2 regions of the Lactococcus lactis genome follow, and region 2 is predicted to be linked to the other one. Evidence: riboswitches for the same ligand, from Rfam matches in the RefSeq annotation. Region 2 holds a riboswitch; the other holds the start of a gene.

Region 1 (16,249 bases), 820 kb from region 2:
TAGAATTCAACGATCAATGCTTCATTGATTTCTGGGTTGATTTCATCACGTTCAGGAAGACGAACAAGAGTTCCTTCAAGTTTATCAGCATCAAATGATACGAAGTTAGCGCGACCTTTAGTAGCTTCAACAGCTTCAAGGATTGCAGGAACTTTCATAGATTTTTCGCGAACTGAGATCACTTGACCAGGTTGTACGCGGAATGATGGGATATCAACGCGTTTTCCGTCAACAAGGATATGTCCGTGGTTTACGAATTGACGTGCTTGACGACGAGTAGTCGCAAGACCAAGACGGAAAACTACGTTATCAAGACGTTGTTCAAGCAAAGTCATGAAGTTGAAACCAACAGTTCCTTCTTTAACTTTAGTTGCAGCAATGTACAAGTTACGGAATTGACGTTCAGAAAGACCGTATGAAAAACGAAGTTTTTGTTTTTCAGCCAATTGAAGACCGTATTCAGAAAGTTTTGAACGGTTGTTTGGACCGTGTTGTCCAGGTACGTAGTTACGACGAGCGATTTCTTTACCAGAACCAGAAAGTGAGATACCGTAACGGCGTGATTGTTTCCATGATGGACCAGTGTAACGTGACATAATTTATGTCCTCCAAATATTTTATTTGAAGAATATTGACAGCCTCGAATTCGTTCATTTTACCTTCGCTTATAGCTTCAGTTACTTGACACAAGGAGTATAATAGCTTACGCTCCCTGACATAACAGCAAAATGTTGACGAGCTTTCTAGCTGACTGCTATATTCAACTTTTCTATTATACCAAAAATCCTTATTTTGTCAATATTTTTCACATTAGAACAAGTGATTTAAATAAAAAAACTCATCTGCAAGAGATGAGTTAAAAAATCAAGAGATTAGGATTCAATTTTAAGTAATTTAAAATTCCTAAACAAAAATTATTTTTCTTCTTTTTTAGCTTCTGGTTTTGGTGCAGTTCTTACGCCTACTGCGTTGAAATGTTTTTTACCGTTACGTTTACCAAATTTATGTGATTTATATGCCATGATGGCTCCTTTCATTTAATGCTCGCTTTTAATAATTTTCTAAACTCACATTATCACTTGAATTTTATCATATCTTGATAACACTTTCAAGAATTATGGAAGATTATCTAGTTTTGACATCAAAAAAACTCATCCACGAAAGATGAGTTAGGGTTAGTCGGTAATCGGGAAGACAGGATTCGAACCTGCGACACCTTGGTCCCAAACCAAGTACTCTACCAAGCTGAGCTACTTCCCGTAGCTAATATTAAATTTTTGAAACTTCTTTGTTCAGTATCTCCACTTTTAAAAGTACTTGTAAAGTAAATTTACTTCGCAAATTCCTATCCACAGCCTCAAAGCATGCTTTGAGCTCTACCAAGCTGAGCTACTTCCCAGACATGAAGTGCTTGACGCTTTAGCGTTTAGCAATTCAGTTCTTCGCGCTTATCGCGAAGTTCCAAATATTATTTTAGAATTTTTAAATTCTTACCGATACTTCTCTCATTTTATCTAAAATATCAGTATCAAACAAAAAAATGACTTTCGCCATATTCTGTTTATGCAAGCGGTAGGATTCGAACCTACAACCGCCTGATTCGTAGTCAGGTACTCTATCCAGTTGAGCCACGCCTGCGTTTCTCTCAAACGACTATATTAGTATATCAAGTTTCCCATAAGTTGTCAAGAATAAACTCATTGGATATGAATTTTTTAGAATAAACCTTCGTTAAAAACGAATAAAAAGAGCAGAATCACTTCTCCTCTTCTTATTTTATTATCTACCAAAATAAACTTGTTGAGCCTTAGCTCCCCCATCTTGTACTGTTAGCAAAGTGCTGACCGTTACAAAGGTATAACCTTGTGCTTTCAAATTTTGAATAATCCGCGGCACAGCATCTACTGACCATTGGTGAATATCATGCATCAAAATGATTGCTCCATCATGAGCGTAAGTCGAAACATTTTGAACAACTGGAGCACTTGTACGATAACGCCAGTCATTTGTGTCAACAGTCCAATTAACTGCACTTAAATTTGTTTGACTTAAAACAGATTTATTATAACTTCCATAAGGTGGACGGAAGAGTGTTACGTTTTTACCTGTAATTTTATTAATTAACTGATTTGCACTCTCAATTTCTTGCTTTTGTTGGTCTGGTGAGAGTGTTACCAAGTCTTTATGGTCCCATGTATGCGAAGCGACTTCATTTCCTCTATCAGCTTCTTCTTTAATAATTTGGGGGCAGGCTTGGGCTTGTTTTCCTAAAGCAAAAAAGGTTGCTGGAACTTGTGCATCTGATAAAATTTTTAATAATTGAGGGGTCGTATTAGGGTTTGGTCCATCATCAAAGGTCAAGGCAATCAATTTTTTATTTGCATATTGATTTTGAACGTTCGCAATACGCTCCGCTTCTTTTTGACGTTCAATAAGTATTTGTTTGTCAGCATTTACTTGTTTTGCCAATGCTTCTTTGTCTGATTTCTCATATGGAGCCTTTAATAATTCTAAAGCCTCTTCAGAGCTTTTTATTCCTTCTTCACTTATATTTTCATGGGCTTTTGCAACAATCTGGTTCACTTTGTCAATCTCTGACAAATAGTTTGTCAATTGGCTCATTGATTTATCTAAAGAAGTTTTATCTTTAACATGAAGCTTATCAATTAACTTATGAGCCTGTTCAATATCGTTTGCTTTTCTTGAATCATAGGCCTTGTCTTTTGCATTTCTCGCCTCATCTACTTGTTTTTCATAAGCAATTTTTTGCTTTTGAACTCCTTGATCATAATAATAGGTTCCTACTCCCGCTACCACTATTAATAACGCACCTATAAGCAAGGTAAGCTTCCAAAAAGCTTTTTTTGCTCCTTTTGATTTTAATCTTCTTTGTTTCATTATTCTTCCCTAAATAACTTTTATCATTTCAAAAAAGTTCAATTGTAACAATTTAACTACTGAATGATTTAAAAAAACTCTATCCTCCTATCTTAACATATCCATTCTTAAGATTAAAGCCATTAATTTATTGTTTTTTCATCTTCTGATAACCTATTAACTTTAAATTGTAAAAATTGGCTAATTGTATCAACAGCAAAATTGAGAACATGCTCGTCTGGATTCATTTTTTGTGAATGAAGGGGAGCATCACTATCAATTCCTAACCAGAACATGACTCCAGGAATTTTGCTCAAAAGGTAACCAAAATCTTCACCAGTCATGGCTGGAGCGATGTCAATAAGATTAGCCTTAGTTTCTTTTTTGAAAAATTCCATCAGTTCTTTAGCAAGTTCAGGATGATTTTCAACTGGAAGATAGCCGCCTTGTTTAAGTTTAAGCTCAATTTCCATGTTAAAAGATTGCGCGATTCCATTTGCAAGTTCTCTTAAACGTTTTTGGGTCAATTCATTGACTTCTTGGGTCAGACTCCGGATAGTTCCATGTAAAAAAGCATGTTCAGCGATAATATTATTCGTTGTCCCAGATTCCATTTTTCCAAATGTAACCACTGCTGAAGCTAATGGATCCACATTACGGCTTACAATCGTCTGAACCTGAGTGATAAAATAAGCGGCTGCTACCAAAGCGTCATTTGCTGTGTGAGGAAAAGCAGCATGTCCTCCTGTTCCAATAAAGGATAATTCAACTTCACAAGTTCCTGCAAAAAGTGTATGCTGATTCGTAGCAATATCTCCTACTTTTAAATCTGGTCTGACATGTAATCCATAAAATTCATCAGGAAGCCAATTTTCAAATGCTCCAGCATCATACATTAATTTTCCGCCCGCTTCATTTTCTTCAGCAGGTTGAAAGAGAAAGAGGAGATTATCTCTTGGTTGGCTTTCACTCATTTTTTCCAATAAACCAAGAGCAACGGTCATGTGAATATCGTGTCCACAAGCGTGCATTCGTCCATTTTTACTAGCATAAGGTAAATCGGTTGATTCCTCAATAGGCAGACCGTCAATATCTGTCCGCCAACCAATTGTCTTTTGACCCTGACTTCCTGCTAGATAAACTAGAATACCGGTTTGCCATGTTCTCACTTGAATAAATGGTTTATTTTGAGTCAGTTCTTGAATAATGGCTAGTAAATACTTTTGAGTTTCGTATTCTTCAAGACCAATTTCAGGAATTTGGTGAAGCTGCCGTCTGATTTCAATTAAATTTATCATATTTTTTCCTCGTTACTAAGCTTAATTTCAATCTTTTTTATTTATTTTACTCTTTTTTGGCTGTATATTGCTCTTTTTAGCAAAAAAACTTTTGCTAAGATTAACAAAAGTTCAGAAATAAGCTATTTCTTTAATTTTACAAATTTCTAAGGGCATCTTCTAAAGCCGTTTTTTGTTGTGTTTTTTCATCTATTTCTTTGATAATTCGAGCTGGAACACCAGCAACAACAACGTTTTCTGGAACATCTTGGGTAACAATTGCCCCTGCTGCAACAACAGAACCTGAACCGACTTGTACTCCTTCGATTACAACAGCATTGGCTCCCACAAGGACATTATCCCCAACACGAACAGGTTCAGCACTTGCAGGCTCAATAACACCAGCCAAAACAGCTCCAGCACCAATATGAGAGTTCTTACCAACCGTCGCACGGCCACCCAAAATTGCCCCCATATCAATCATTGTGCCTTCACCAATTTCAGCTCCGATATTGATGATAGCGCCCATCATAATGACCGCACTATCGCCAATAGTTACTTGGTCACGAATAATTGCTCCTGGCTCAATTCGAGCATTGGTTTCTCTGGTATCAAGGAGAGGCACAGCTGAATTTCGGCCTTCAAGTTCTAGGGTGTAATCTTTATTCTCAGTCAAGCCAGAAAGCAATGGACGTACTTCTTGCCAATCTCCAATGATAATTTTTAAGCTGTAATGTGTGTGAAAATCTCCCAGAACTTGGATTCCTTTATTGGCTAGTGCCTTAAAATTTGGACGCCCATTTTCAGCAAGAAAACCAGCTGCTTTAAAACTAGGCATTCCTGATAAGGTTACCTTGACACGTGTTTTTTTCTCAGCGTTCCCGATAAATTGAATTATTTCTTGTGCTGATAGTTTTTGTGCTTCCATTTTTACTCCATTCTAGGGCCATTCAGTTATTGATGACACTTTATAGGCCTTTTTATGATTCTGTCAGTAAAAATTTACTGACAGAATCATTTTACCTACAATATTATTGTTCTATATTATAGCAAATTATCAAATATTTGGAAAATTTTCAATTCTGCTTAAAGAAAAAACAGCCGAAACTGTTTTTTTACTGACAGAACTGTCAGCATTTATTTTATAAACTCAGAAAGACTTTCTTTCTTTTTATCAAATTTGATAAAAGTTCCGTCAGCACTTCTCTTCATAAATGTTGGAACGGTTTCTACTTCGTGAGCTTTACGAATCGCTTGTAATTCTGGATTGAGGTCTGTATTTTCTGTGTCAACGTAATAAATCATTTTGTCAGCATAGTCAGGAAGAGCCTTAACAAATCTTCTGGTCCAAGGACAAGTGACACGTCCAAAAAGTACAAATTGGCCTTCTGTCAGCTCTGACAGACGTTCTGGCGCAAGTGGAATTAGTCCTTTTACATTTTCAAAAAATTCAGTGCGCATTTCTCCAGTGTAAGGTCTTTCGACCCATTCACCAATAACAATAAAGGTATTGTCCTCAGAAGCAATAAAAGAAAACATGAATCTTCCATCAACAGCTGGCGTAATTGGACTTACAGGAAGTCCAAGTTCAATGATTTTATCATGAATTTCATCAATTGTTTCTACTGAAATTGCTAAAGTTTCAGGATTTGGGTCATAGGTTTCATTAAGTGCTACTTCATCTTCCAAACCTAATTCTTTCCAAAAAATTTCTGCATTTTCCAAGCTATTTACGTTTAAAGTAATCATTTTTTCTCCTCTTGAGCATTTATTTAGGAAACTTTTGACCATAAAATAAGTAAAATTGTCATTATGATAATAGATACAACGAGCAAGCTATCTCGCATTTTCCATTTGAGTTGACGGTATTTTGTACGTCCATCTCCCCCTTGATAGCCTCTGCTTTCCATTGCGACTGCTAAGTCATCCGCACGGCGGAAAGAACTGACAAATAATGGAATTAAAATTGGAATGACTGATTTAATTTTTTTCAGTAAATTTCCTTCACCAAAATCCATTCCTCTGGCTTTTTGAGCATTCATAATCATTGTTGTGTCATCCATTAATGTTGGAATAAAGCGTAAAGAAATAGATAACATCAAACCTAATTCGTGAACAGGGACTTTGATTTTTTTCAAAGGTCCTAAGCCTTTTTCGATTCCATCAGCCAAGGTCAATGGTGGCGTGGTCAGCGTCAAAATTGTTGACATAAAAATAATCAAGACAAAACGAAAGAAAATATAAACAGCATTAATCAAAGATTCTGTTGAAATTTTGATAAACCATAGACTAAAAATGACATGCTGACCATTAGTAAAAAGCATTTGGAAAATAACTGTGAACAGAATTAAACCAATCATTGGCCGTAGGCCTTTTAAAAAATAGGAAACTGAAATTTTGGATAATAAAACACCCGCTAAAGTGTAAAGCACTAAAAGAAGATAACCTAACCAATCGTGAGCCAAAAAGATAATGACAACAAAAGCAATCATCACCAAAAGTTTTGAACGCGGGTCCATGCGGTGAATGATACTATCACCTGGAATATAACGTCCCATCAGCATATTTTGCATCAGTTTTCACCTCCTGATTTTACTGACAGACTTGTCAGTAAATTAACAAGTTCAGCTCGTGTGATTGGCAATTTTTCAAAAGTATAGGCTCCTGTTTTTTGAAGTTGGTCAGCAAAATGAGTCGCTTTTGGCACTCCCAATTCATGTGCTTTCAAAAAATCAACTTCTTGAAAAACATCTGACGGAGTACCACAGCTGATAATATGTCCTTTTTCAAGAAGATAAACATAGTCAGCATAATCGGCCACGTCATCCATTAAATGAGTGACTAAAACAACGGTTTGACCCGTCTGATGAATACTCTCAAAAAGTTTCATCATCTCAATTCTAGCTTTTGGGTCAAGGCCCGCTGTTGGTTCATCAAGTACCAAAACTTCTGGTTCCATCGCGAGAATCCCAGCAATGGCCACACGACGCATTTGTCCTCCTGAAAGTTCAAAAGGAGATTTTTCCCAAAATTCTTTTGAAAGACCGACCATTTCCAGTTTCTCAGCAGCAATTTTCTCAGCTTCTTCTTTTGAAATTCCAAAGTTTTGTGGTCCAAAAGCGACATCTTTTAAAACCGTTTCTTCAAAAAGTTGGCTTTCAGGAAATTGAAAGACTACACCTACTTTTTTGCGGACAGGTTTAATCTCTTTTTGTTTACTTGTTGAAGTGACAACAATATCACCTACTCTAACCGTCCCTTGTGTAGGCTGCAACAATCCATTCAGATGTTGCAAAAGTGTCGATTTACCAGAACCAGTATGCCCAATCAAAGCCGTGTAACTTCCTTTTTTGACTTCTAAATCAATGTCAAAAAGGGCACGACTGGCAAAGGGACTGTTGGGCTGATAAGTATAATTTACTTTTTCAAATTTAATCATTTTTCTTTTTTCTCAAATCCAATAATATCCATTTTAATGACAGAAATTCTAGCATACTAGAATTTTATTAAGTCACCGATTCAAGGACTCTCATTAATCGCCTTGAACTGACGGAAACTTCATTTATCCGCCAATTTCACACTCACGTTAATCGCGTGTAACTGACAGAAATTCTGTCAGTAAATTTAGCGCAACTTATCAGCCAAAAGCTCTACCAATTCGTCTTCTGACAGATACTTTTCTGGTAAATCAAAGCCATTTTTTCGCAGGTCTTTCATTAAATTTGAAGAGAAGGGAACATCTAGTCCAATTTCAACCATATCCTCACTCGTTGCAAAGAGTTCAGACGGTGCCGCTTCCTTAATTATTTCTCCTGCTTTCATCACTAAAATTCGGTCAGAGCTTGCTGCTTCATCAAGGTCATGAGTAATAGATAAAACGGTCAGTTGATATTTCTCTTTAATTTCATGAATCACGCGCATAATCTCTTGACGCCCGGTCGGATCAAGCATTGAGGTTGATTCATCAAGAATAATGATTTCAGGTCGCAAAGCAATAATTCCGGCCACAGCTACCCTTTGCTTTTGTCCACCAGAAAGTCTCGCGGGTTCGCGGGTTTTGAAATCAAGCATATTGACAGCAAGCAAAGCTTCGTCAACTCGTTTAATCATCTCTTCCCGTGGAATTCCTTGATTTTCCATACCAAAAGCGACATCATCTTCAACCGTTGCCCCAACAAATTGGTTATCCGGATTTTGAAAAACCATCCCAATCTTTCGACGAAGATTCCAGACATTTTCAGCAGTCAAAAGTTCTCCATCAATTTTGACTTTTCCTTCAAATTCTTCAAAAAGACCATCAATCAGTCGAGCAGTCGTCGATTTACCAGAACCATTTTGGCCAATAATCGAAACCCATTCCCCTTTTGTAATCGAAAAGGAAACACCATTAAGCTGATTTACATCGCTTTCTTTTTCATATTTAAAAACTAAATTTTCTACTTCGAGAATTTTATTCATAGCCCTTATTATACCAAATTTTAGACACTTTTAAGCATTTAGTTTTATATTTCTACTAAAAATGACATTCTTTATCGCCAAAACAAAACATTCAAAAGTCATTGCTAAACGAGAAGGGATTTTGTTATAATATTAAAGTAATCGGAGAAGTGTCCGAGTGGCCGAAGGAGCACGCCTGGAAAGTGTGTATACGTCACAAGCGTATCGGGGGTTCGAATCCCCTCTTCTCCTTTATAAATTCACATTCTTAAAAATAAAAAAACATTAATTATAAAAATTAATGTTTTTTTATTTTTATCTATTCTGGAAAACTAGCAAGAGCTACATCTTTTCCTAATTCTTCTTCAATTCGCAAGAATTGATTATATTTTTCAACCCGTTCACTTCGAGCCATTGAACCTGTTTTTATTTGGCCAGCATGCATGGCTACCGCAAAATCGGCAATGTAGCTATCAACTGTTTCACCTGAACGATGAGAAATCATTGTCTTATAGCCTGCTTTTCTCGCTAAACTAATGGCTTCAATCGCTTCAGTTACTGTTCCGATTTGATTAAGTTTAATCAAAATAGCATTTGCTACACCTTTTTTAATTCCTTCTTTGAAAATTTCAGGATTTGTCACAAAAATATCATCACCTACTAATTGAATTTTTTGACCTTGAGCTTTCGTTTGAGCTGCAAAGCCATCCCAGTCATGTTCAGAAAATCCATCTTCAATGGAAATAAGTGCTGGATATTTTTCAACTAAATTTTCATAGTAAGTCAATAGTTCTTTAGAAGTCAATTTTTGCCCTTCAAAACGATAAACTTTTTCTTTATCATCATAAAATTCACTTGAAGCTGGGTCAATGGCAATCGCAATTTCTTCACCAGGAACATATCCTGCACTTTCAATTGCTTGATAAAGTGTAGCAATTGCATTTTCAGTAGAACCAAGTTTAGGGGCAAAGCCACCTTCATCGCCTACGGCTGTTTCTAGCCCTTTGTCAGCTAAAATTTTCTTCAGAGTATGGTAGATATTTGCAATTTTTTCTAAACCATCGCGAAAGCTGTCCCGTTTGACTGGTGTAATCAAAAATTCTTGAACGTCAATTCCTGAATCGGCATGTACTCCACCATTAATGACATTGAAAAATGGTTGTGGAAGTTCCAAATCAACTCCACCAAGATAGCGATAGAGTGGAATATTTTCACTATTCGCTGCCGCACGAGAAATGGCCATTGAAACCCCTAAAATTGCATTAGCCCCTAAACGAGATTTATTTTTTGTCCCGTCAAGTTCAATCATCAGATGATCTAATTTTGCTTGATTAAATGGTGATTGTCCTTTCAAGGCTTCATAAATTTCGCCATTGACATTTGCGACGGCTTTAGAAACGCCTTTTCCTTGAAGGCGGTCTCCACCATCTCTTAATTCAACTGCTTCGCGGTCTCCGGTTGATGCTCCTGAGGGTACTGCTGCGCGTCCTAATGTTCCATCTGTTAATCTAACATCTACCTCAACGGTTGGATTTCCTCTAGAATCAAAAATTTCTCTTGCGTGGATGTTTTCGATTGTGACTGTCATAATAAATCTCCTTTTCTTTGCCTTTATTGCCTTGTAAGTCAAAGAAAAAATGGCAGACTACAAGGCAAAAAAAGGCTTTGCTTTGTAGGCGCCATTAGATTCAAGCTATTTCTTGAAACGGTTTCGGGTGTGCACCATACCCATCTACTATTAATTTACCACTTTATTTTTATGAGGTCAAATTTTTGAAACTTATATTTTAAAAAATACATTTATCATTAAGCAAAATTGTGTTATAATCACTATAATTCGCTCCTGTCAGTAAAGACAGAGCATCAGTAAGGAATGACATGAAAACACTACTTGTTCTATGTGAAGTTAAATATTGGCATGATTTTAGAGAGGGCTTGGCAAAAGTTGGCGTTTCTTTTCTTGGTTTTGATAAGAAAAAACCTAATCGATTTGAGATTGACCAACTTGTTGCCAAAGCTGATTTCGTCGTTATGAGAAACCGAAATGTGGCTCATCATTCAGTTCAATTTGCTAAAGAAGCTTGTAAAGCAACCGATACACCCTTTTGGATTAGTAGTAATTTCGGTTTAGAAACCATTATCAAGCAACTTTCTCAAACTTTTCCAGATGAATCTTTTGAAAGCACCGACCAAAATAAGAAAAGCAAAAGAAAAATTGAAAATAGAGTTATACCAAAGCAAAATTCTTTAGCCGAAAGTGCCCAAAGCAAAGAAAGTCAAAATTATTTAAAAGGAAAAAAGAAACATCTCCCTCTAAAATCGGCGCTAAAAGATTTCAAAATTACTGACGACGAACCAGATTTTACAAAATTATTTAAAAAATAAGCGCTGACGCATTTGTCAGTGCTTATTTTTAGTGACAGAATTTCTGTCAGAAGATAGCCGTTGGCACTTTAGCGCTTACGGATATACTCAAATGTCCATCAGTAACTTTTAAATTAATTTTTCTTTATGAATTTGTTCAAAAGTTTTTTCACCATCATTGAGTTTTTCCCAAATGACAACTTGTCCTTGTTTTCGAGATTTTGGTACATCGATAATCCGCTGATTTGATGACCCACGGAATTGGAGCATTAAGTTTTTCTTTGATAATTCAAAACGACCGTCAACTAAAATATCTAACAAATCAAGCATTTCTAATTTGTCATCTGTTTCAAGTAGCATCTCTTCCCATGTATAACCTGTCCATGACCAAATATCTTTATCCGGTAACTCACGACGAATCCGTTTGAGCAAAGGAATCAAAAATGTCGTATTCAAGAAAGGTTCCCCACCAAGAAGCGTCAGTCCTTGGACATAAGGCTGAGCAAGGTCAGCCATAATTTTATCTTCAAGCTCTTTGGTATAGGGCGTTCCATAACGAAATGACCAAGTGGCTTGATTATAGCAGCCCTCGCAATGAAACATACAACCGCTCACATAGAGTGAGCAGCGCACCCCTTCACCATCAACGAAATTGAAGGGTTTATAATCTGCAATATAATTTTGTGAGAGTTCATCAGCTCTCCATTCTCCTGGTTTTGGATTGTTCATACTTATTTCTCCGCAAAATATTTTGATTTTGCTTCGTCAACTTCGACTGAATCAATCAAATTTCCATCGTTCAAAGCTCCGACAGAACCATTCATATGTTTTACACGTGATGAAATTTCTTTGTGACGACCATGAACCATTGGACGTGCTTGCGGATTTCCAAGATATCCACAAGTTCTTTTGACAACGTCACAGGTTTTAGGATCATCATTGCCACATTGTGGACATTTAAATCCACGTTCCGTTGCCGCAAAATCTCCTTCAAAGCCACAAGCATAGCAGTGGTCAATTGGTGCATTTGTTCCAAGATATCCAATACGATCGTAGGCAAAGTCCCAGACTGCTTCAAGAGCTTTCGGATTTTGTTGAAGAACAGGATATTCACAGTAATGAATGAATCCACCATTGGCATAAACAGGATAGTCTTTTTCAAACTCTAATTTTTCAAATGGAGTTGGATTTTTACGCACATCATAATGGAAAGAATTAGTATAGTAATCTTTGTCAGTAATATCTGCAACTGAACCGAATTTTTCTTTATCCATTCGGCAGAAACGGTCAGTTAAACTTTCTGACGGTGTTGAATAAACAGAATAATGATAACCAGAGGCTTTAGACCAATCTTCACAATCTTCATGCATTCGTTTCACAATTTCAATTGTAAAAGCTTTAGCTTCAGGATTATTTTCCCAAGTTGGGCCATAAAAAGTAGTCGCCACTTCATAAAGTCCAATGTAACCTAAACTTACAGTTGCACGTTCTTTATTGTACAATTCATCAACTGAACCTTCGGCATCAAGACGTCCCAATGCACCATTCATAAAGAGAATAGGTGCATTTTTAGGTTGTGCTTCTTTAGCACGTTCAACACGAAAAGCAAGGGCATCATGAGCAATTTCAATTCTTTCATTGAAGATTTCCCAGAATTTTTCTTTATTTCCAGCGGCTTCAAGAGCAATACGTGGAAGGTTAACTGTAACAACTCCAAGATTATTACGTCCAGCAGTCACGTCATTCCCATTTTCATCTTTCCAGCCTTGCAAGAATGAACGACAACCCATTGAAGCTTTAAATGAACCTGTTAATTCAACAATTTTATCATAGCTCAAAATATCAGGGTACATCCGTTTTGTTGAACATTCAAGCGCAAGTTCTTTGATGTCATAGTTTGGTGTCCCTACTTCGAGGTTAAGACCACGTTTGAGTGTGAAAATTAATTTAGGGAAAATAGCAGTACGGTGTTCTGAACCTAAACCACCAATCCGGACATTCAAAATTGCTTTTTGAATTTCACGCGCATACCAATCGTCTCCAAGACCAAAACCAACTGTTACAAAAGGCGTTTGACCATTTGAAGTAAACAAAGTATTAATTTCATATTCTAAAGATTGCATTGCATCATAGATATCTTTGGCTGTTTTTTCACGAGCATAAGCTTCTTGTTTTTCAGCACCATCAATCCATTTTTGTGCATCTTTTAAATGTTTTTTATAATTTAATTTCGCGTAAGGCGCCAATACTTCATCGGCACGATCAAATGAACAACCACCATATTGTGAACTAGCCACATTAGCGATGATTTGACTGGCTTGCGCAGTTGCTGTTTGAATTGATTTTGGCGAATCTACTTGCGCATTTCCAAGTTTAAAACCATTTTCAAACATATTTTTAAAGTCAATCAAACAACAGTTAGCCATTGTAGTAAATGGACTATAATCAAGGTCATGATAATGAATATCACCCTTTTGGTGAGCGTTTGCCACATGTGGCGGAAGAAGTTTCAAACCAATTGCTTTGGAAACCGCACCAGCTGTCAAATCACGTTGAGTATTGAAAACGTTAGAATCTTTATTGGCATTTTCATTAACGACAGTTTGGTCGCGATTAATTAATTTTTCAATCGTGAAATTGATATCCGTTGCTTTGGTACGGGCCAAATCACGGTTAGCACGATAAGAGATATATTCTTCAGCCAATTGAGTTTCACCAGACTCAAGGAGTTCTTGCTCAACAATCGATTGAATTTCATAAATTTTGACATTTTCAGAAAAACGAGTAAAGATTTCACTGACTACTCTGTCAGTAAGTTCTGAAAGAACCGACATATCTGTCAGTTCGACTTTTTTAGCCGCTTTAGTCAAAGCATCAAAAATTTTCTCACTGTTAAATTTCACTGAGCGTCCGTCACGCTTTATCACATTAATTTCTTCTAGTGTTACATCTTGATATTTTACTTCACTTTTCATATTAACCATCCTCTTCAATTACATCATCTATTTTATCAAATTCTCGGAAATGACACAATATATAGGTTAAATTATGTAAACACACACAATATCTTGTGTTGCTTGTTTTCATTCCCTTTTCTCAATTTCGCAAAGCAAAATATAATCTCTTTGTATTTAAAATGTAATCATAGCGTCTTAAATCAGATTTTTTCTCTAAATTCTCACATTTTCTAGCTAATATAAAACATAAAATAAAAAACGTTTACAAACCGCCACATAATTGTCATCGTTTTCTTCCATTAACCGTGGTAAAATAGGGTAGTACTTATTTTATTCTGTATTTTCAGGAAAGGAATTATTTATGCCAGTTTCTCGTATTAAAGTTAAAAATAGACATTTAAAAAAGAAAGCCAAAAAACCACTGGCTTTTTATAAACCAGCGACCAAATTTGCTGGCGCTGTTCTCATTGCAGGAACTTTGACGACCACTCATGAGCTTTTGCTCCAACAAACAAGCCCAATGGTTCAGGCTGCAACCAATTCGACAGAAGCTTTTATTGAAAGTATTGCTGCATCAGCAAAACCAGTTGCCGATAGTAATGGTCTTTATCCTTCAGTTATGATTGCTCAAGCTATTTTGGAAAGTAACTGGGGTTCAAGCCAACTTTCTCGTGCCCCCTATTATAATTTATTCGGTATTCAAGGAACTTATCAAGGAAAAAGCGTTGTTTTTAAAACTCAAGAATATCTCAATGGTAAATGGGTCACAAAAGATATGCCATTTAGGGTTTATCCTTCCTTTAATCAAAGTTTCCAAGATAATGCTTATGTTTTAAAAACTACAAACTTTGGAAATGGTCCTTATTATGCTAAAGCTTGGCGAGCAAACGCGGCAACCTATCAAGCGGCAACCGCAGCCTTAACAGGAAAATATGCAACTGACCCTAATTATGGTGCTTCCCTGAATCGAATTATTTCTCAATATAATTTGACTCGTTTTGACGGTGCTTCTTCTGCTGGTACTTCTAATTCCGGTGGTTCAACAGCTACAAATACCAATAATAATTCAAATACAAGCTCAACCACTTATACAGTTAAATCTGGCGATACACTTTGGGGAATTTCGCAAAAATATGGAATTAGTGTTGCTCAAATTCAAAGCGCAAACAATCTTAAAAGTACAGTCATCTATATTGGGCAAAAGCTTGTATTGACAACTTCAAGTTCTTCGTCTAATACAAATAGTTCAACTTCTTCAGGAAATTCTGCCGGAACTACAACGCCTACTACTTCGGTCACTCCTGCCAAACCAGCTTCACAGACGACGATTAAGGTTAAATCTGGTGATACGCTTTGGGGACTCTCTGTCAAATATAAAACGACGATTGCTCAACTCAAGAGTTGGAATCATTTGAATTCTGATACAATTTTCATTGGACAAAACTTGATTGTTTCACAATCTGCCGGTTCTTCAAGTTCTTCAACAGGTTCAAGCTCAGCCTCTACGAGTTCAACTTCTAACTCTTCTGCAGCTTCAAATACCTCTATCCATAAGGTTGTTAAAGGAGATACGCTTTGGGGACTTTCACAAAAATCTGGTAGCCCAATTGCTTCAATTAAGGCTTGGAATCATTTATCAAGTGATACCATTTTAATTGGTCAATATCTTCGTATTAAATAAATTGTAATTTATAAAATAAAAAAAGAATGAAAGTTAATTCATTCTTTTTTTAATTCTTTTAAAACAGACTGAAGATGAATCGATTGAGTCGGTTCAGACATGCCAACAGTCATTTCCCAAGGTGTTGTTTCTTTTTCAAGCGCGAGTTCAAGAAAAACGCGTTGAAAAGAAGTTAATTCTTCAGAACTCATTAAATAATCAATATCTGTTTTTGAAAGTAAAATTTTGTCCCGTTGAATCGCTTTATTTAAATAACGGACCCAAAGTTCTAAATTCCATTTAGACTTTTGAGCAGCATTCAGGAGATATTCAATCCACGTCATTGCAATAACCTCAGTATTTTTGGATTTTTTCGTAAATAATTTTTTAAGGCTTCTTCGCCGTAAGCTAAACTAAAAGCCTCTAAAATGACCGCTGGGTCTGCTGAACCATCTGTATGTTTAAATCGTTCTAAGAGAGGATCTGGGCTTTCAATTTTTAATTTTTTCATTATTTTTGCGATGTCTGGAACATCTTTGGTTCGGCCAGCCTGTATTTTATCGATAAGAATAGATTCGAGTGATGACAGACCAACAGTCAAATGACTTTCCACAAAAATAATTGTTTCATCTGTTTTTGAATGAGACATGACTTCGCCGACTGCTTGACTCAACCAA
Region 2 (16,249 bases):
CAATGGCTTTCATTCGTTTTTTACCGGCTTTTTGTTTTTCAAGGAGTTTTCGTTTGCGGGAAATATCACCACCATAACATTTGGCCAATACATTTTTACGAAGAGCTTTAATATCTGAACGGGCAACGATTTTATTTCCGATAGTCGCTTGAATTGGCACTTCAAATTGTTGACGTGGAATGAGTTTTTTAAGTTTTTCAACAATGACTTTTCCGCGTTCAAAGGCAAAGTCTTTGTGGACAATGAAACTTAAGGCATCGACTTTTTCGGCATTTAAGAGAATATCCATTTTCACAAGATTTGATGGACGATAATCAGAAATCTCATAATCAAAGCTGGCATAACCTTTAGTTGATGATTTAAGTTTATCAAAGAAATCAAAGACAATTTCACTCAATGGAATATTATATATGATATTGACCCGATTTGCGTCTAAATAATCCATTGTTAGGAAAATTCCACGTTTCCGTTGAGCTAATTCCATAACCGGACCAACGAAATCATTTGGTACCATGATTTGAGCTTTAACAAATGGTTCTTCGATGTTTTCAATGCGCGTAGGATCTGGGAATTCTGATGGGTTGGCTACTTCAAGGGTTTCACCGTCCGTTGTATTGATATGATAAACAACGGATGGCGCGGTCATGATCAAATCAATACCAAATTCACGTTCTAAACGCTCTTGAATGACATCCATATGCAAAAGACCGAGGAAACCACAACGGAATCCGAAACCAAGCGCTTGCGATGTTTCAGGTTCAAAATGAAGACTAGCATCGTTTAATTGAAGTTTTTCTAGGGCTTCGCGCAAGTCATTGAATTTATTTGATTCAATTGGATAAATCCCCGCAAATACCATTGGATTCATTTCTTTATAACCCTTTAGGGCCTCAGTTGCTGGATTTGATGCGAGGGTCACGGTATCTCCGACACGTGTATCCGCAACGGTTTTAATAGATGCAGCTACATAACCAACATCTCCAGCCATCAAGAAATCACGAGAAACAGCTTTTGGTGTGAAAATACCAACTTCTGTGACATCAAATTCTTTACCGTTACTCATCAATTGAATACGGTCGCCAACTTTAAGCGAGCCGTCAATGACCCGAATTTGAAGGATAACGCCTCGATATGCATCATAAACTGAGTCAAAAATCAAAGCCTTGAGCGGAGCGTCAACTTCACCTTGAGGGGCAGGAACTTTCTCAACAATTTGTTCAAGAATTTCTTCAATACCAATCCCAGCTTTGGCTGAAGCAAGAACGGCTTCAGAGGCATCTAAACCAATCACATCTTCAATTTCTTGACGAACCATTTCTGGGTCAGCAGCTGGTAGGTCAATCTTATTGATGACTGGTAAAATTTCAAGGTCATTATCCAAAGCAAGATAAACGTTTGCAAGGGTTTGGGCTTCGATTCCTTGTGCGGCATCAACAACTAATATTGCTCCCTCACAGGCAGCAAGGCTTCGTGAAACTTCATAAGTAAAATCAACGTGACCCGGCGTGTCAATGAGGTGGAAAATATAAGTTTCACCATCTTTGGCTTTATAATTTAACTCAATAGCATTTAATTTAATGGTAATTCCGCGTTCACGTTCAAGGTCCATTGAGTCAAGAAGTTGGGCTTGCATTTCTCGTTTTGAAACAGTTTCAGTTTGCTCGAGAATACGGTCAGCAAGTGTTGATTTTCCGTGGTCAATATGGGCGATAATCGAAAAATTACGAATTTTTTCCTTACGCGCGTTCATTTCTTGTAGATTCATTTTGATTCCTTTATAAGAGTTCTTGTGGACCTAAACTGGTTTGAAATTTACTTTTCATCCACTGAACTTTTTTTTTTTTGCTTTTTTATAACTAAAAATCAGTTAGAATAATTATAGCATATTTTGCAATAAAAAACCGCTCTTATTATGTAGGGAGCGGTTCTGTGAGAGCTAAAATTACTTTTATTTTATAGCAAAATATTCTATAAATTACATTTTAATCAAATTACTGACTTCTCAATTGAATAGTAACAAAATTTGAGAAGTCTGTCTTCTATATCAGACAAAATTATTGAAATAAGTGCTGGTCAAAGTTTTCATCATTGTCAGGAAATTCTTGGTCAATTTTGGTTATTTTACCAATTTCAATCTCAAGATTTTCTGTAATGAAATTTTGGACATGTGCGGTAAAAGTTTTATCATCACTGACAAAATGTAAGTGAAAACCAAGACCAAAAAGGTCAGTCAAATGTTTTGGCGCCCAAACTCCAACCATAGTTCCAGAAATATTTTCTTTTGTAAAATAAGGTTGGTCAGCCATAATTTCGTCATAAGGACGAGTGTTATTGGCTGGTTTGCTACTGACTGTCACTTCTTTGAATTGACCAGTCATAACAATAGTATAAGCGGTATTTGCTGTTGGAAATCGCTTGGTCAGTGCTGACAGAAAATCTTCTGAATTACTGACAGAGCTGTCAGTAAACTTTGCGATTGGCTGATGTTCGACCATTGCCACATAAGGCATTGTCTCATCTTCTTCAACTAATCGGACATGATTTTCTGAGTCCCCATGATAAGCGATTCCATTGATAATGGTCACTTCTCCATTTGCAGTATCAAGTGTGCCGATACCGACTGATCCGTGTTCTAGTGCTTCTTTGAGGGTAATCGTTCCCTTGTAAAAACCACTAGAAAGTGTCGTAAAAGTATTGTGTTGGAATATTCTGCTATTCATAATGATATTATTTTATCACTTTTTTTTGTTAGTAGTATCAAATATGTTTTATAAATTTTTTTTCAAATTTTATAGAGCAAAAAATCCCTGTATTTGGTATAATATTGCTTATGACAATAAAAACTTCATTTGCAAAGTTTGCTGGTAATTCATCGCGCTTTGTCTTGGAAAAATTTTTCAAGCGCGGTTCAACTTTACCAGGAAAAATTGCTTTAAAATTTGATCCTGAAATTCTTAAATCACTGACAAAAAATTATGAAATCATTGTTGTGACTGGGACAAATGGAAAAACATTGACCACAGCACTGACCGTGGGAATTCTAGAAAAGGCTTTTGGACCGGTTGTGACAAATCCAACTGGGGCTAATATGATAACGGGGATTGTATCCACATTTTTGAAAGCTCCCAAAGCGAAAACTGGCGAAAAGAAATTTGCTGTTCTTGAGATTGATGAAGCGAGTTTGCCAAAAATCACTGAATATATCAAACCTTCGTTATTTGTGTTTACTAATATTTTCCGTGACCAAATGGACCGCTATGGCGAGATTTATACAACTTATGACTTTATTGTCAAGGGTGCGGCAAATAGTCCTAAAGGTACGGTTTTGTTAAATGGCGATAGTCCACTTTTCAACTCAAAAAAATTAGTTAATCCTGTAAAATACTATGGTTTCAACCATGAAAGCCATGAACCTACTCATGCTCATTACAATACTGAGGGGATTGTTTGTCCGGTTTGTCATCATATTTTGGCTTACAAGATGAATACCTATGCTAACTTAGGAAATTATATCTGTGAAAATTGTGGTTTTAGTCGTCCAGAATTAGATTATCAACTGACAGAATTATCAGAGATTACAAATACTTCTTCTAAATTTGTCATCGATGGGACAGATTATAAAATTAATGTTGGCGGACTTTATAATATTTATAATGCTCTTGCTGCTGTATCTGTCGCTGAATATTTCAATGTGCCAAAAGAAACAATTGCGGCTGGTTTTGAACTTTCTAAAGCAGTTTTTGGTCGTCAAGAAACGCTTGAAATTGATGGAAAAAAAGTAACCATTGTTTTGATTAAAAATCCAGTAGGTGCTAATCAAGCCCTTGAAATGATGAAATTAGCCAATTATCCTTTCACTTTAGTTAGCCTTTTAAATGCCAATTATGCTGACGGAATTGACACAAGTTGGATTTGGGATGCTAATTTTGAATTAATTAATGACATGGAAATTGACCAAATTATCACAGGTGGTGTTCGTTCATCTGAAATGGCTAGAAGAATGCGTGTGACAGGATTTAATGCCGAAAATATTTCTGAACGCAAGGAACTTTCAGAAGTTTTAGAGGCAATTAAAGAGAGTCCAAAAGAGCATGTTTATATTTTGGCAACTTACACTGCCATGTTACAAATGCGTGAATTATTGGCTGAGGGTCATTATCTTGGAAAGGAAATGCGTTAAATGGCTTATATCTCTTTAAAATCAAATCTTGAAAATCCAAAGTATTCCCTCAACGTGGCTCATCTTTATGGTGATTTAATGAATACTTATGGTGATAATGGAAATATTCTCATGCTCAAGTATGTCGGAGAAAAATTAGGGGCAGAGATGACCTTCAATATCGTTTCTTTAGGTGATACTTTTGCAAAAGAAGATTATGACCTTGTTTTCTGGGGTGGTGGTCAAGATTATGAGCAAGAAATTATTGCTGACCAATCATTGCTTGACTTGTCAGCACCTTTAAAAGATTACATTGAATCTGAAAAACCACTTCTTGCAATTTGCGGTGGTTATCAAATGCTCGGTCAGTACTATGTTAATTCCGAAGGGACAAAAATTCAAGGAACGGGAATTCTTGGACATTATACTGAAAATTTACGAACTGACCGTTTTATTGGTGATATTGAAACTCACAATGAAGAATTTGGTGAAACTTATTATGGTTTTGAAAACCATTCAGGAATTACCTATCTGTCTGATGACGAAAAGCCACTAGGAACCGTCGTTTACGGTGGTGGAAATAATCCAGATGACCAAACCGAAGGTTTAATTTACAAAAATACTTTTGGAACTTATTTCCATGGGCCAATTCTTTCAAGAAATGCACGACTAGCTTATCGTTTGGTGACTACTGCTCTTTACCAAAAATATGGAGAAGAAATTCAACTCCCTGCTTTTGAAGAGATTTTAGCTGACGAAGATAAAGGCCAACAAATTGGTGACCTCAAACGTAAAGTTGAAAAATAATAAAAAAATTACTGATGAAATTTCTGTCAGTAATTTTTTTATTTCTTAAAAAGCTGTCAGTAAAATTTTTAATGATTAATCTACTGATTTCAAAGCCCCAAGCATATCCACGGCTTTTAATTTGAAATGAACAACAATAGCTAGCAAAAGAGTAGTCGCAAAAGTAATTGCTGCCGATAATAAAAGATTTGTCCAAAGTAATCCCGGTGCAAACATAATTTGGTCAGCTGACAATTGGTTCATAATAACCTGATGGAAATAATCCCCCAAACCAAAACCAACCAGAATTCCTAAAAAGCTTAATAAAATCGTTTCTCGATAAATATAAAGTGTGACTTCACGGTCATAGAATCCTAAAACTTTGATTGTGGCTAATTCGCGAATTCTCTCGGAAACATTGATATTTGTTAAATTATATATGACAACAATCGCAAGTAAAATGGCACAAGTAATCAAAACAATCATGACACTATTAATGCCATACATAAAGGATTCAATCACCTTTTTGAGGTCACTATTTTGTGAAACTGCTTGAATTCCGTCTTCTTGCATAAATTGAGCTGACATTTTTTGAATATTATTTGTAGACGCATTTTTCAACTTAATCAATTGGGCATTTGCCACAAAATCTTTTTTAAAAACCTTTTGGTAAACCGATTGATTCATGAAAATATAATGGCCCATATACATTTCAGTAATTGCTGCTACTTTTATCTTATGAGGCTGATTTTCACTATCTTTTAGTGTCAGAGAATCACCAACTTTAAGGTCTAAAAGTTCAGCAAATTTTTCTGAAAGGACTGCTCCAGAGTTATTTAATTCAATTTTTTGACTATTTTTACGAGATTTTAAACTAATGTATTTTGATAAATCATCAGAACGATTTGTCGCAATTAAGTTAACCTCTTGTTTCTCTAATTTGCCACTGGCTTCTTTTGTCAAATTTTCAAAGGCAATCGGCAAATAATTCTCAATTTCTGATGAGGCTAATTCTTTATCTATCTCTTCTTTTTCTTTGTCATTTACTTTATTTTTTTCAATAGTAATCATGTCATAGTGCAAAATTTGACCAAATTGTTTATTTGATAAACCAGAAATGGAATCACGAATTCCAAATCCCATGACAAGTAAGGCGGTACAGCCAGCGACACCAAAGATAGTCATTAACATTCTCTTTTTATAGCGAAATAGATTTCGAGCCGTCACCTTATAAGTAAAACTCATTCTTTTCCAAATAAAATTAATTTTCTCTAAAAGAATCCGTGAGCCTGCTTTTGGTACTTTTGCTAAAAAGAGACTGGCTGGTACTTCTTTTAGTTCCATTCGGACAACCCAATATGCTGGAAAAAGACTACAAGCTATAGCTATCGCAAAAGCAACTATTGTCCATAAAGGAGAGAATGTTAACCGTAAATTGCTAAAGGTAGATGAAGCTGTGTAAGCATTAAATACCGCTATCGGCAAAAAGGTATGTCCAATAATTGTTCCTACTAAAGCTCCTAAATCGCTAGAAACTAATCCATAGACCATAAATTTCTTACGAATATCACGGTTAGAATATCCCAAAGCCTTCAGTAACCCAATATTTCCTCGCTCTTCTTCCACAAAACGAGTCATTGTTGTCAAACTCACTAATAAAGCAATCGCAAAAAGGACTACTGGAAAAATATTTGAAAGACTGTCAATTCTTGTTGAGTCATCTAAAAATGTCTTATACCCCGGATTTCCTTATTTACGATTATTAATTTGATAAGTCGGTTTTTCAAGCTGGTTTAGGGCTGTTTCCTGCTTTGCAAGCTCTGCTTTATCTTTAGCAATCTTTTCTTTTCCATCATTAATTTGATTTTGGCCTGCATTGATTTGCTCAATCGCTTGAGCGGATGCATTTTCCCCAATTTGATTCTTTTGAGCGATTAATTGATTTTCTTGCTGAGTGAGTTGATTTTCTTCCTCAACTATTTGACTTTTCGCTTCATTAATCTGTTTTTCTGGGGCTGTTTTCAGTGCTGCTAAGCGTTTTTCTGGTTGATTCTTAAAAGTATTTTCTAAGGTTTTTTGTTCGGTTTTTAAACGGCTATCATATTTACTATCAAAAATGGAGATATTTTGTAAGTTTTTATAGGATAGGCGAGCAATCATATAAACATCAGAATCAAAGGCTTCCTTGGTAACAAGCGCATACCCATTAAGTTTACCCGTTCCAACTGTCGTTGAGCCAAAATCACTTTTATCGACATATTCACTTGATTTCACAAATCCAACAATTTTAAAGGAATGATTTTTTATCAAATCAGAATCCTTAGATTTGGGAGGGGTAAAATCAATGGTTTGTCCTATTTTATATTGTCCATCATATAAATAATCTAAAGCAATTTCTGAATCTTTTTGAGGCAACTTGCCTGACATTAACTCATAAGTTGACAATTCATCTGGTTTAGAAAATAAACGCAGACTATTTTCTTTTCCTTTGATTACCAAATCTTGAAAATAGCCAAATTCTGCTTTTTTTACACCCTTGGTTTCGTTAATTAATTGCTGGTCAGAATGGTCCAATCCCAAAGTTGAAGTTAGCGTCAAATCTGCTAAATGATGTTGAGCATAAAAATCTTCCGCTGTCCTTCTCATATCGGGTCCAGAAACTTTTAGTCCGACAAAAGCGAAAGTCCCTAACAACATCAAGGAAAAAATAGAAATAAAGCGACCTAATGAACCCGTAATTGACCTGCGAATTTCTTTATTTAAAGTTTTTTTTCGCATAGCTTACCACTCAATTCTATCGATATCTTCTGGTTGGCTATTATTATCAATTTGTTTAATTTTTCCATCATGCATTTGAATGACACGGTTGGCAATTGGAGCAATTGCAGCATTATGCGTGACAATAATAACTGTTTTTCCTTCTTTTCTGGCCATATCTTGAAGAATTTTCAAGATTTGTTTTCCTGTATGATAATCTAAGGCACCGGTTGGTTCATCACAAAGCAAGATTTTTGGATTTTTGGCTATGGCACGCGCAATCGCTACTCTTTGCTGCTCGCCACCAGAAAGTTGCGAAGGAAAATTATGAAGCCGATGTTCCAGACCGACACTCTTCAGCACTTCTTTAGCATCCAGAGCATTTTCGACAATTTCAGAAGCTAATTCGACATTTTCTAGTGCTGTCAAATTATTGACAAGATTATAAAATTGAAAAACGAAACCAACGGCATAACGTCGGTAGGTAATCAATTCTTTGTTTGAAAAATTAGAGATTTTTTCCTCATCAATAATAACCTCTCCCTCATCATTTGTATCCATTCCTCCTAAAATATTTAGGACTGTTGATTTACCTGCCCCAGAGGAACCTAAAATGACAGCCAATTCTCCTTTTTCAATTTCAAAATTTACTTGGTCATTGGCATAAATCTTCTCTTGTCCTGATTGATAGATTTTAGACTCATTAATCACTTCAATAAATGTCATCTTATCCCTCCTTTTTGTTGTAAACGTTTTAGTTAATTATATCATAATTACATTTTACTTCTTATTCAAGTCCTCATCATTTTTAATAAAAAAATTACTGACAGAAATCCTGTCAGTAATTTTTTGTTTTTATTTCCAAAAATCATCAAAAACACTAATTGGTAAGTGACGTTTATGTTGTGTTTTATTCCACCATGCTTCGATTTTAGCCTTAGCATCCTCAGAAATCACTTTACCTTCTGTGTAGTCATCAATATCATTGTAAGTCACACCTAATGCAATCTCGTCAGCAAGTCCTGGTTTTCCTTCTTCAAGGTCTGCAGTCGGAACTTTTTCGTAAATGGCTGGGTCAGCGCCAAGTTCAGCCAAGAGTGCTTTTCCTTGGCGTTTATTCAAGCGGAAAAGTGGGAGCAAGTCTGCTCCACCATCACCAAATTTTGTGAAAAATCCAGTAATATTTTCTGCTGCATGGTCTGTTCCAAGAACCGCTCCTTGATATTGACCAGCCACAGCATACTGAGTAATCATACGTTGACGTGCCTTAATATTTCCCTTGTTGAAATCTGATACTTCAATTCCGGCTTCATTGAGGGCTGCCACTTGCCCTTCAACAGCAGCTTTAATATTTACTGTCAAACTGACATCAGGTTGAATGAAAGCAAGCGCACGTTGGGCATCTTCTTCATCAGCTTGAATACCATATGGCAGGCGAATTGCTACAAATTTATAAGTCTCATCAGCAGTTTCTTGACGCATTTCCTCGATAGCAATTTGAGCCAGACGACCTGCTAAACTAGAATCTTGACCACCAGAAATCCCTAATACAAAAGACTTAATGAAAGGATATTTTTTTAGATAATCTTTCAAAAAATCAACTGACACCCTAATTTCTTCTTTAGGATCAATGACTGGTTTCACACCAAGTTCTTTAATAATTTCATCTTGTAATGTCATTTTATCTTCCTTTTACTGACAGTTTCTATATTTTACTGACAGCTCTGTCATTAACTATTTTTAATCTAAAATTTTGCTCATATAGAATTCATCAATGTATTTCCCATCAACACACACTGCCTCACGGCGAACGCCTTCTATTGTGAATCCATGTTTTTGAAAAAGGGCAATCGCAGCATAGTTATTAATCATTACCGTTAATTCTAAGCGTTTTACTCCTTTTTCTTTTGCCCATCTTTCTAATTCCTCAAAAAGTTGAGAACCAATTCCTTGGTGTTGAAATTCTTCAATAATTCCTACAACAACATAGGCCGTATTTCTAATTCGATTAGCGTTTCCTCTTTTGGCTGACAGAAATCCAACAAATTTTCCATCAACATCAGCACCAACTAAAAAATCAAAACGTGAAATTCGACCAATTGTTCGGCTAAAATCAAATCTTCGCTCCTCTGGTTCAAGCATCATGAACTTACTTTCTGTATCCAATTGCTTTTGGACATCCCAGAAAAGTCTTGCATCACAGAGGTCTATTCGTCTTATTCTCATCATTCATCATCCAATCTCGTCATTGATACTGTTGTACGCACCTGTGAAATTAGGCGCATTTTATGATTCCATAATTCTTGTGACAAATCTACTGGGTAAGGTTGAGGATTCAAATCACGTTTATATTCATCCCAAAGTTCCTCAAGGTTTTCACGAGCAAATTCTTTAATTTCTTGCAAGCTTGGCAATTCATAAATCAATTCGCCGTCCACAAAAATATCTTTCAAAAGTGGATTGGCATTGAAGTCTCGCACATTTTTATTGATGTAGGTATAAAGCGGGTGGAACATGTAAATTTCTTCTGCTACATCTGGGCGTTCATCAGAAAATGTAATATAATCCCCCTCTGATTTGCCGTCTGCTTTTTTGGTGATTCGCCAAACTTGTTTTTTACCTGGTGTAGAAACTTTTTCAGCATTACTTGAAAGTTTAATGGTATCCTGCATTTGACCACTTTCATCTTCCATAGATACTAATTTATAAACTGCACCAAGCGCTGGCTGATCATAAGCCGTAATTAATTTAGTTCCAACTCCCCAAACATCAATTTTTGCTTTTTGCATTTTTAAACTTAAAATTGTGTTTTCATCTAAATCATTTGAAGCGTAGATTTTTGCATCAGTAAATCCTGCTTCATCAAGTTGCTGACGAACTTTTTTCGAGATATAGGCCATATCTCCAGAATCAATTCGTACACCTTGGAAATTAATTTTATCGCCAAATTCACGCGCCACTTTAATCGCTGAAGGAACTCCAACTCTTAAAGTATCATAAGTATCCACAAGGAAGACACAATCTTTATGTGTCTGTGCGTATGCTTTAAAAGCCTCATAATCATTTCCATAAGATTGAACCAAAGCATGAGCATGTGTTCCACTAGCCTTCAAACCAAAGATTTTAGCTGCACGAACGTTTGATGTCGCATCAGCACCACCAATGATTGCTGCTCGTGTTCCCCAAATGGCTGCATCCATTTCTTGAGCGCGTCTTGTCCCAAATTCCAACAAAGGGTCATCCCCAATTACAGATTTGATACGAGCAGCTTTAGTAGCAATCAAAGTTTGGAAATTTATAATATTAAGAATAGCTGTTTCGACCAACTGACATTCCGCAAGCGAACCTTCAACCTGCACTAAAGGTTCGTTAGCAAAAGCAAGTTGTCCTTCTTGCATCGCTCTAACTGTTCCTGTAAAACGCAATTCTTTTAAATAATTTAGAAAATCTTCTGGATAATCTAATTCGCGCAAATAGGCAATATCTGTTTCCGAGAATTTAAGATTCTTTAAATAATCAACCATTCTTTCTAAACCAGCAAAAACAGCATAACCATTTTTAAAGGGCATCTCACGGAAAAAAACCTCAAAGACCGCCTGACGCTGATGTCGTCCAAGCTCAAAGTAAGTTTGCATCATATTAATTTGATATAAGTCCGTATGTAATGTAAGACTGTCGTCTTGATATAGATGTGGCATAATTTTTTCTCCCATATTCACTTCCGCTAATCATACCGATTTTAACGCAATTCTAATATTTATTTTATCAAATTTTACCCTAAATTTGTACTGGGAACCCTTTATAATTATACAATAAATTATAATTTAAATTTCGCCATGTATTTTATATAAAACTAGTCAATTTTTTGCTCCACTTATGTTTTTTATACTACAATAGAAGTAATGGAGAAAGGAGAGGATTATGATTAGTTATCTAAAGAAACTACTTAAACAAAATGATAGTGTAAAAATCCACTTAATAGACGGAAGTGTCGTCTCTGCCTTACATTTCAAGAAAGGTTACAGCAACGGAAATTGCCTTGTAATTGATGAGGATAACACCGAGCATTATATTAACAGTAGATACATTGTCCAAATCGAATCTTAAATTAAAGAACTCCCTTGAGGAGTTTTTCTTTAGTCTTATAGATTGCGATGAGCTATGGTACAATATAAATTGACTGATTCAAAATATTGGTAGATTAAATAATTTCAAAAATTAAGGAGAAAGCCCCCTTATGGATAAAGGGAACAGAAAAAAAGTAGGTCTATTAGGAGGAAATTTTAATCCAATTCATCATGCTCATTTAATGATGGCTGACCAAGTTGCCCAACAAATGAATTTGGATAAGGTATTACTAATGCCTGAAAATATTCCACCTCATGTCGATGAAAAAGAAACCATTTCTGCAAAACATCGAGTTAAAATGCTTGAGTTAGCAATCAAAGAAAATCCTAGACTCGGTCTTGAGTTGATTGAAATTGAACGTGGTGGAAAATCTTACAGTTATGACACGCTCAAACTCCTGACTGAAGCTAATCCTGATACCGATTATTATTTCATTATTGGTAGCGACATGGTGGAATATCTTCCCAAATGGTACAAAATTGATGAACTCCTAAAACTTGTGACATTCATTGCCTTAAGAAGAACGGATACAATCTCCAAAAGTCCTTATCCTGTTACTTGGCTTGATGCTCCCTTGTTACCAATTTCTAGTACAATGCTAAGGGAAATGTTTGCCAAAAATATTGAACCCACTTACTTCTTACCTCAAAACGTTATTGATTACATTAAAACTGAAAAATTATATAAAAAAAGATGACCCAGAGAGGTCATCTTTTTGTTTAAACTTCCAAATTTAGAACTTCTTGCGCATAAATGGATGAATTTCCATTCAAAACATAGGCAATTGTCATAATTGGTAGGATATATTGAACCGAACCAAAGCCAAAGACCTCCGCAGCAATAAAAATTGGCCCAAAATAAGAGTTTGTTGCGGCTGAAAAAATTGAAACATAACCCGCAGCAGCCACAAATTCGACAGGTAAACCAAAGAGCATAGCCAAAGCTGCACCCAATGTTGAACCAATAGCAAAGAGTGGTGTGACTTCCCCACCTTGGAATCCAGCAGAAATTGATAAAACCGTAAAGATTAATTTTAATATCCAATCATATCCATTGATATGTCCACCATTAAAACTTAAAGAAATCAAATTTGTCCCAAGACCAGCATAACGGTCCAAATGAATAACAAGTAAACCAATTGAGATGACAATTCCCATCAAAATAATTCTATAATAAGGATTAACAATTCTTTTAGCGACGGTTGCTTTCATAAAAGCTAAAGATTCCGCAAAAAATCTTCCTACAAGTCCAAAACAAACGGCAATGACAGCCAATTTTAAAAGAACCAAAGGGTCAATATGAATGTTAGTATTGATTGCGAAAGAAAATTTTTCTAATCCCAAACTGCTTGAAGTCCAACTTGCAACATATGAACCAACCAAAGCTGGGATTAAAGCTCTATACTCAATTTTACCCAACATTAAAATTTCAATAGCAAAGAAAGTTGCCGCGATTGGCGTTTGAAAGAGCCCTGCAAAACCAGCAGCCATACCAGTAATCAAAAGTATTTTTTTAGCTTCTTTTGCTGAGAGTTTTTTACCAATCGCATGTCCAATCACACCACCAATTTGAACTGCAACTCCTTCACGACCAACACTGGCACCAAACAAATGAGAAAGCCAAGTCGAGAAAACAATCAGCGGAACAAGACGTTTTGGAATATCTTCTCGCCCATGATTCCCCGCTTCAAAAATTAGGCCCATTCCTTTTTGGCTGTCTTTACCAAAATTCTTATAAATATAAACGATTAAGAGACCAGCTAAGGTTAAAAATGGAATTAAATATAGGGCATGACTATCTCTAAATTCAGTAATATAGATAAGCCCTCGACCAAATATAGCATCAACAATACCAATTAATCCCCCAATAATTACAGCTAAGAAGACATATAAAATTGCGCTTCTTGAAATTCCTACTTTAAAAAAATTCATTTTTGAAACTCCTTGTTTGTGAGTTTAACTCACTTTATAATATTTTACAAAACAAAAGGCGCTACAAACAAGACTACTTGGAGATAGCCTTTTGTTTGTAGGCGCCATTAGTTTTAAGATTTTATTCTTAAAGCGGTTTCGGGTGTGCACCATACCCATCATTTATTAATATTTATTTTAACATTTTATGAAATATTTGCAAGAAAAAGCTCAGTCGCGCATCCCATTCTTACGTTGAATTTCTTTAAGTTTATCCGGAGTAACATCTTCTCCTGTTTTTTCATCAATAACTTTGATGGTTTCAACTTGTGAGCGGAAATTTGCTTTAACACTATCGAGGTAAGCACGACGTAAAAGGGCTTGTTCTTCAAGCTCAGCTTCTGATAATCCTTCTGCTTTCTTCTTACGCGCTAATTCATTAATACGTTCTACTTGTTCATTTGTAATTGCCATTTCTTAGTTCCTTTCTTCATGAATATTGTTAAAATTACTGACAGAACTCAAATTTTACTGACAGCTTTTTAGAGTCATAAATAAACTTTCTGTCAGTAAATCTATCAATTTTATTTTGTATTAATCAAAGAAAAATCAGCCATAACACTTGTTAATGCAACAACTTCTGACAACAACGCAATACGATTATCACGAACTGATAAATCTTCAGCCATTACCATTACACTTTCAAAGAAAGTTTCAATTGCAGGTGCAAGTGAATGAACAATTGCTCTGAATTTTTCTTCACCAGGCATATAAGTCCATTGATTTTGAAGAGAAATAACAACGTTATAAAGAGCTTCTTCTGCATCTTCTTCAAAAAGTGTTGGATTTATTTCTTTAATATCTTTTGCTTTTTTAACCAAATTAATTGAACGCGAAACATTTTCAATTGCTGGTTTAAAAGGTTCGTGAAGTTTGTGCCCATCAATGACAAAAGCCGATTCCATCATGTTTGTAATATCAAAGTTTGAACTATTAATTGCCGCTTCAACAATATCATGACGATCGAGTTTTTCAAGCAAGAGTTTTTGAATACGTGCTTTGACGAAATCCAAAATTTCAAGATGATTTTCACCTTCAAATTGGTCGATAAATAAAGATAAATCGAAATGCCAATTCATTTTTTCAATAATACGAATCAAGCCTTGTACTGCTCGACGTAGGGCATAAGGGTCATTTGAACCAGAAGGAATTAAACCAACATTAAAGAAAGAGAGGACTGAATCAATTTTGTCAGCTGCTGCAAGCACAGAACCAACTTTTGTTTCAGGCAATTCTCCCTCGGCTGAAGTTGGCATATAATGTTCACGAATTGCTGCAGAAACATTTGCATTTTCACCAGCTAAAAGCGCATATTTTTCACCCATTACCCCTTGTAATTCATCAAATTCTCCAACCATTCCTGTCAAAAGGTCAAATTTATAAATTTCAGCACTACGGGCAACGTCTCTTTTTTCTTCATCTGTCAAACCAGCAATATCAGCTAACTTAGCGGCTATTTCTTTTGTTCGCGCCATGTGTTCAGTAATTGAACCAATTTTAGCATGGAAAGTTACTTTAGCAAGTTTAGCGACCAAATCTTCAATTTTAAGTTTTTGATCTTCTTTCCAGAAAAACTCTGCATCTTCAAGACGAGCAACCAAAACTTTTTCATTTCCAAGCACTACATTTTCAATATTTTCAGCGTTCCCATTACGGACAGAGATAAAGTTTGGTGCGAGTTGACCTTCTTGGTTATAAACTTCAAAATAACGTTGATTATCACGCATTGATGTCACTAAAACTTCTGCTGGAACAGAAAGATATTTAGGATCAAATGAACCAACAAAGGCAGTTGGATATTCAACAATATTATTTACTTCTTCTAATAAATCTTTATGCAAAGTAACTTGCCATTTATTTTCAGACGCAAGAGCCAAAATTTGAGATGAAATTTCTGCTTTACGATGTTCAGCATCAACTAAAACAAAGTTTTCTGGCATTTTGCTAGCATAATCATTTGCATTTTTGAGTTCAACCTCAACATTTGCCAAGAAACGATGGCCTCGTGAAAAACGATTTGCTGTTACGTCCAATAAATCAAAAGCAACAACTTTATCTTCTAGAAGTGAAACAATCCATTGAATCGGACGAACAAAGAGAAAATCATTATTTCCCCATTTCATATAAGTTGAGAATGTCATTTTTGCGATGACTTCATCGCCAACTTTAGACAGAATTTCTTCTGCTTTTACTCCGTCAATATGTTTTTTAGCATAATAATAATCACCCTTAAGGATTAAATCATCTGGAGTAGCTCCTTGTCCTCTTGAGAAACCTTGAATCGCTTTTGACCAATTCCCTTGCGCATCTTTAGCAATTTTAGCAGATGGACCTTTAACTTCTTCATCAATCGCTTCTGACGCTTCTGCCAAACCTTCAACAATAATTGCTAAACGACGTGGAGTTGAAAATTTAATAATTTTATCAAATTCTAAACGATTTTCTTTAA

The links. A riboswitch is a leader RNA that binds a small molecule or an ion and turns the genes downstream of it on or off. The one in region 2 is predicted to bind fluoride.
Region 1: another riboswitch for fluoride. It lies ahead of eno (phosphopyruvate hydratase); the one in region 2 lies ahead of PYW37_RS05575 (voltage-gated chloride channel family protein).

The regions. Positions count from the first base shown of each region.
Region 1 covers NZ_CP118969.1:260,485-276,733, reverse strand. Annotated here, with positions in the region: gene rpsD (30S ribosomal protein S4) at 1-596, opposite strand, end outside; tRNA gene PYW37_RS01510 (tRNA-Pro) at 1,187-1,260, opposite strand; tRNA gene PYW37_RS01505 (tRNA-Arg) at 1,565-1,638, opposite strand; gene PYW37_RS01500 (polysaccharide deacetylase family protein) at 1,780-2,898, opposite strand; gene PYW37_RS01495 (N-acetyldiaminopimelate deacetylase) at 3,021-4,175, opposite strand; gene dapD (2,3,4,5-tetrahydropyridine-2,6-dicarboxylate N-acetyltransferase) at 4,312-5,082, opposite strand; gene PYW37_RS01485 (hypothetical protein) at 5,292-5,903, opposite strand; gene PYW37_RS01480 (energy-coupling factor transporter transmembrane component T family protein) at 5,927-6,727, opposite strand; gene PYW37_RS01475 (energy-coupling factor ABC transporter ATP-binding protein) at 6,727-7,593, opposite strand; gene PYW37_RS01470 (energy-coupling factor ABC transporter ATP-binding protein) at 7,779-8,612, opposite strand; tRNA gene PYW37_RS01465 (tRNA-Ser) at 8,756-8,843, shown strand; gene eno (phosphopyruvate hydratase) at 8,911-10,179, opposite strand; fluoride riboswitch at 10,258-10,330, opposite strand; gene PYW37_RS01455 (DUF2325 domain-containing protein) at 10,470-10,976, shown strand; gene nrdG (anaerobic ribonucleoside-triphosphate reductase activating protein) at 11,085-11,690, opposite strand; gene nrdD (anaerobic ribonucleoside-triphosphate reductase) at 11,687-13,930, opposite strand; gene PYW37_RS01440 (LysM peptidoglycan-binding domain-containing protein) at 14,274-15,593, shown strand; gene PYW37_RS01435 (hypothetical protein) at 15,632-15,916, opposite strand; gene PYW37_RS01430 (DUF6036 family nucleotidyltransferase) at 15,913-16,249, opposite strand, start outside.
Region 2 covers NZ_CP118969.1:1,082,182-1,098,430, reverse strand. Annotated here, with positions in the region: gene lepA (translation elongation factor 4) at 1-1,765, opposite strand, end outside; gene PYW37_RS05620 (acetolactate decarboxylase) at 2,055-2,720, opposite strand; gene murT (lipid II isoglutaminyl synthase subunit MurT) at 2,831-4,180, shown strand; gene gatD (lipid II isoglutaminyl synthase subunit GatD) at 4,181-4,966, shown strand; partial or broken gene PYW37_RS05605 (ABC transporter permease) at 5,042-7,723, opposite strand; gene PYW37_RS05600 (ABC transporter ATP-binding protein) at 7,727-8,428, opposite strand; gene nadE (NAD(+) synthase) at 8,558-9,382, opposite strand; gene PYW37_RS05590 (GNAT family N-acetyltransferase) at 9,443-9,931, opposite strand; gene PYW37_RS05585 (nicotinate phosphoribosyltransferase) at 9,928-11,400, opposite strand; gene PYW37_RS05580 (nicotinate-nucleotide adenylyltransferase) at 11,940-12,527, shown strand; gene PYW37_RS05575 (voltage-gated chloride channel family protein) at 12,550-13,761, opposite strand; fluoride riboswitch at 13,853-13,927, opposite strand; gene PYW37_RS05570 (DUF896 domain-containing protein) at 13,972-14,214, opposite strand; gene glyS (glycine--tRNA ligase subunit beta) at 14,325-16,249, opposite strand, start outside.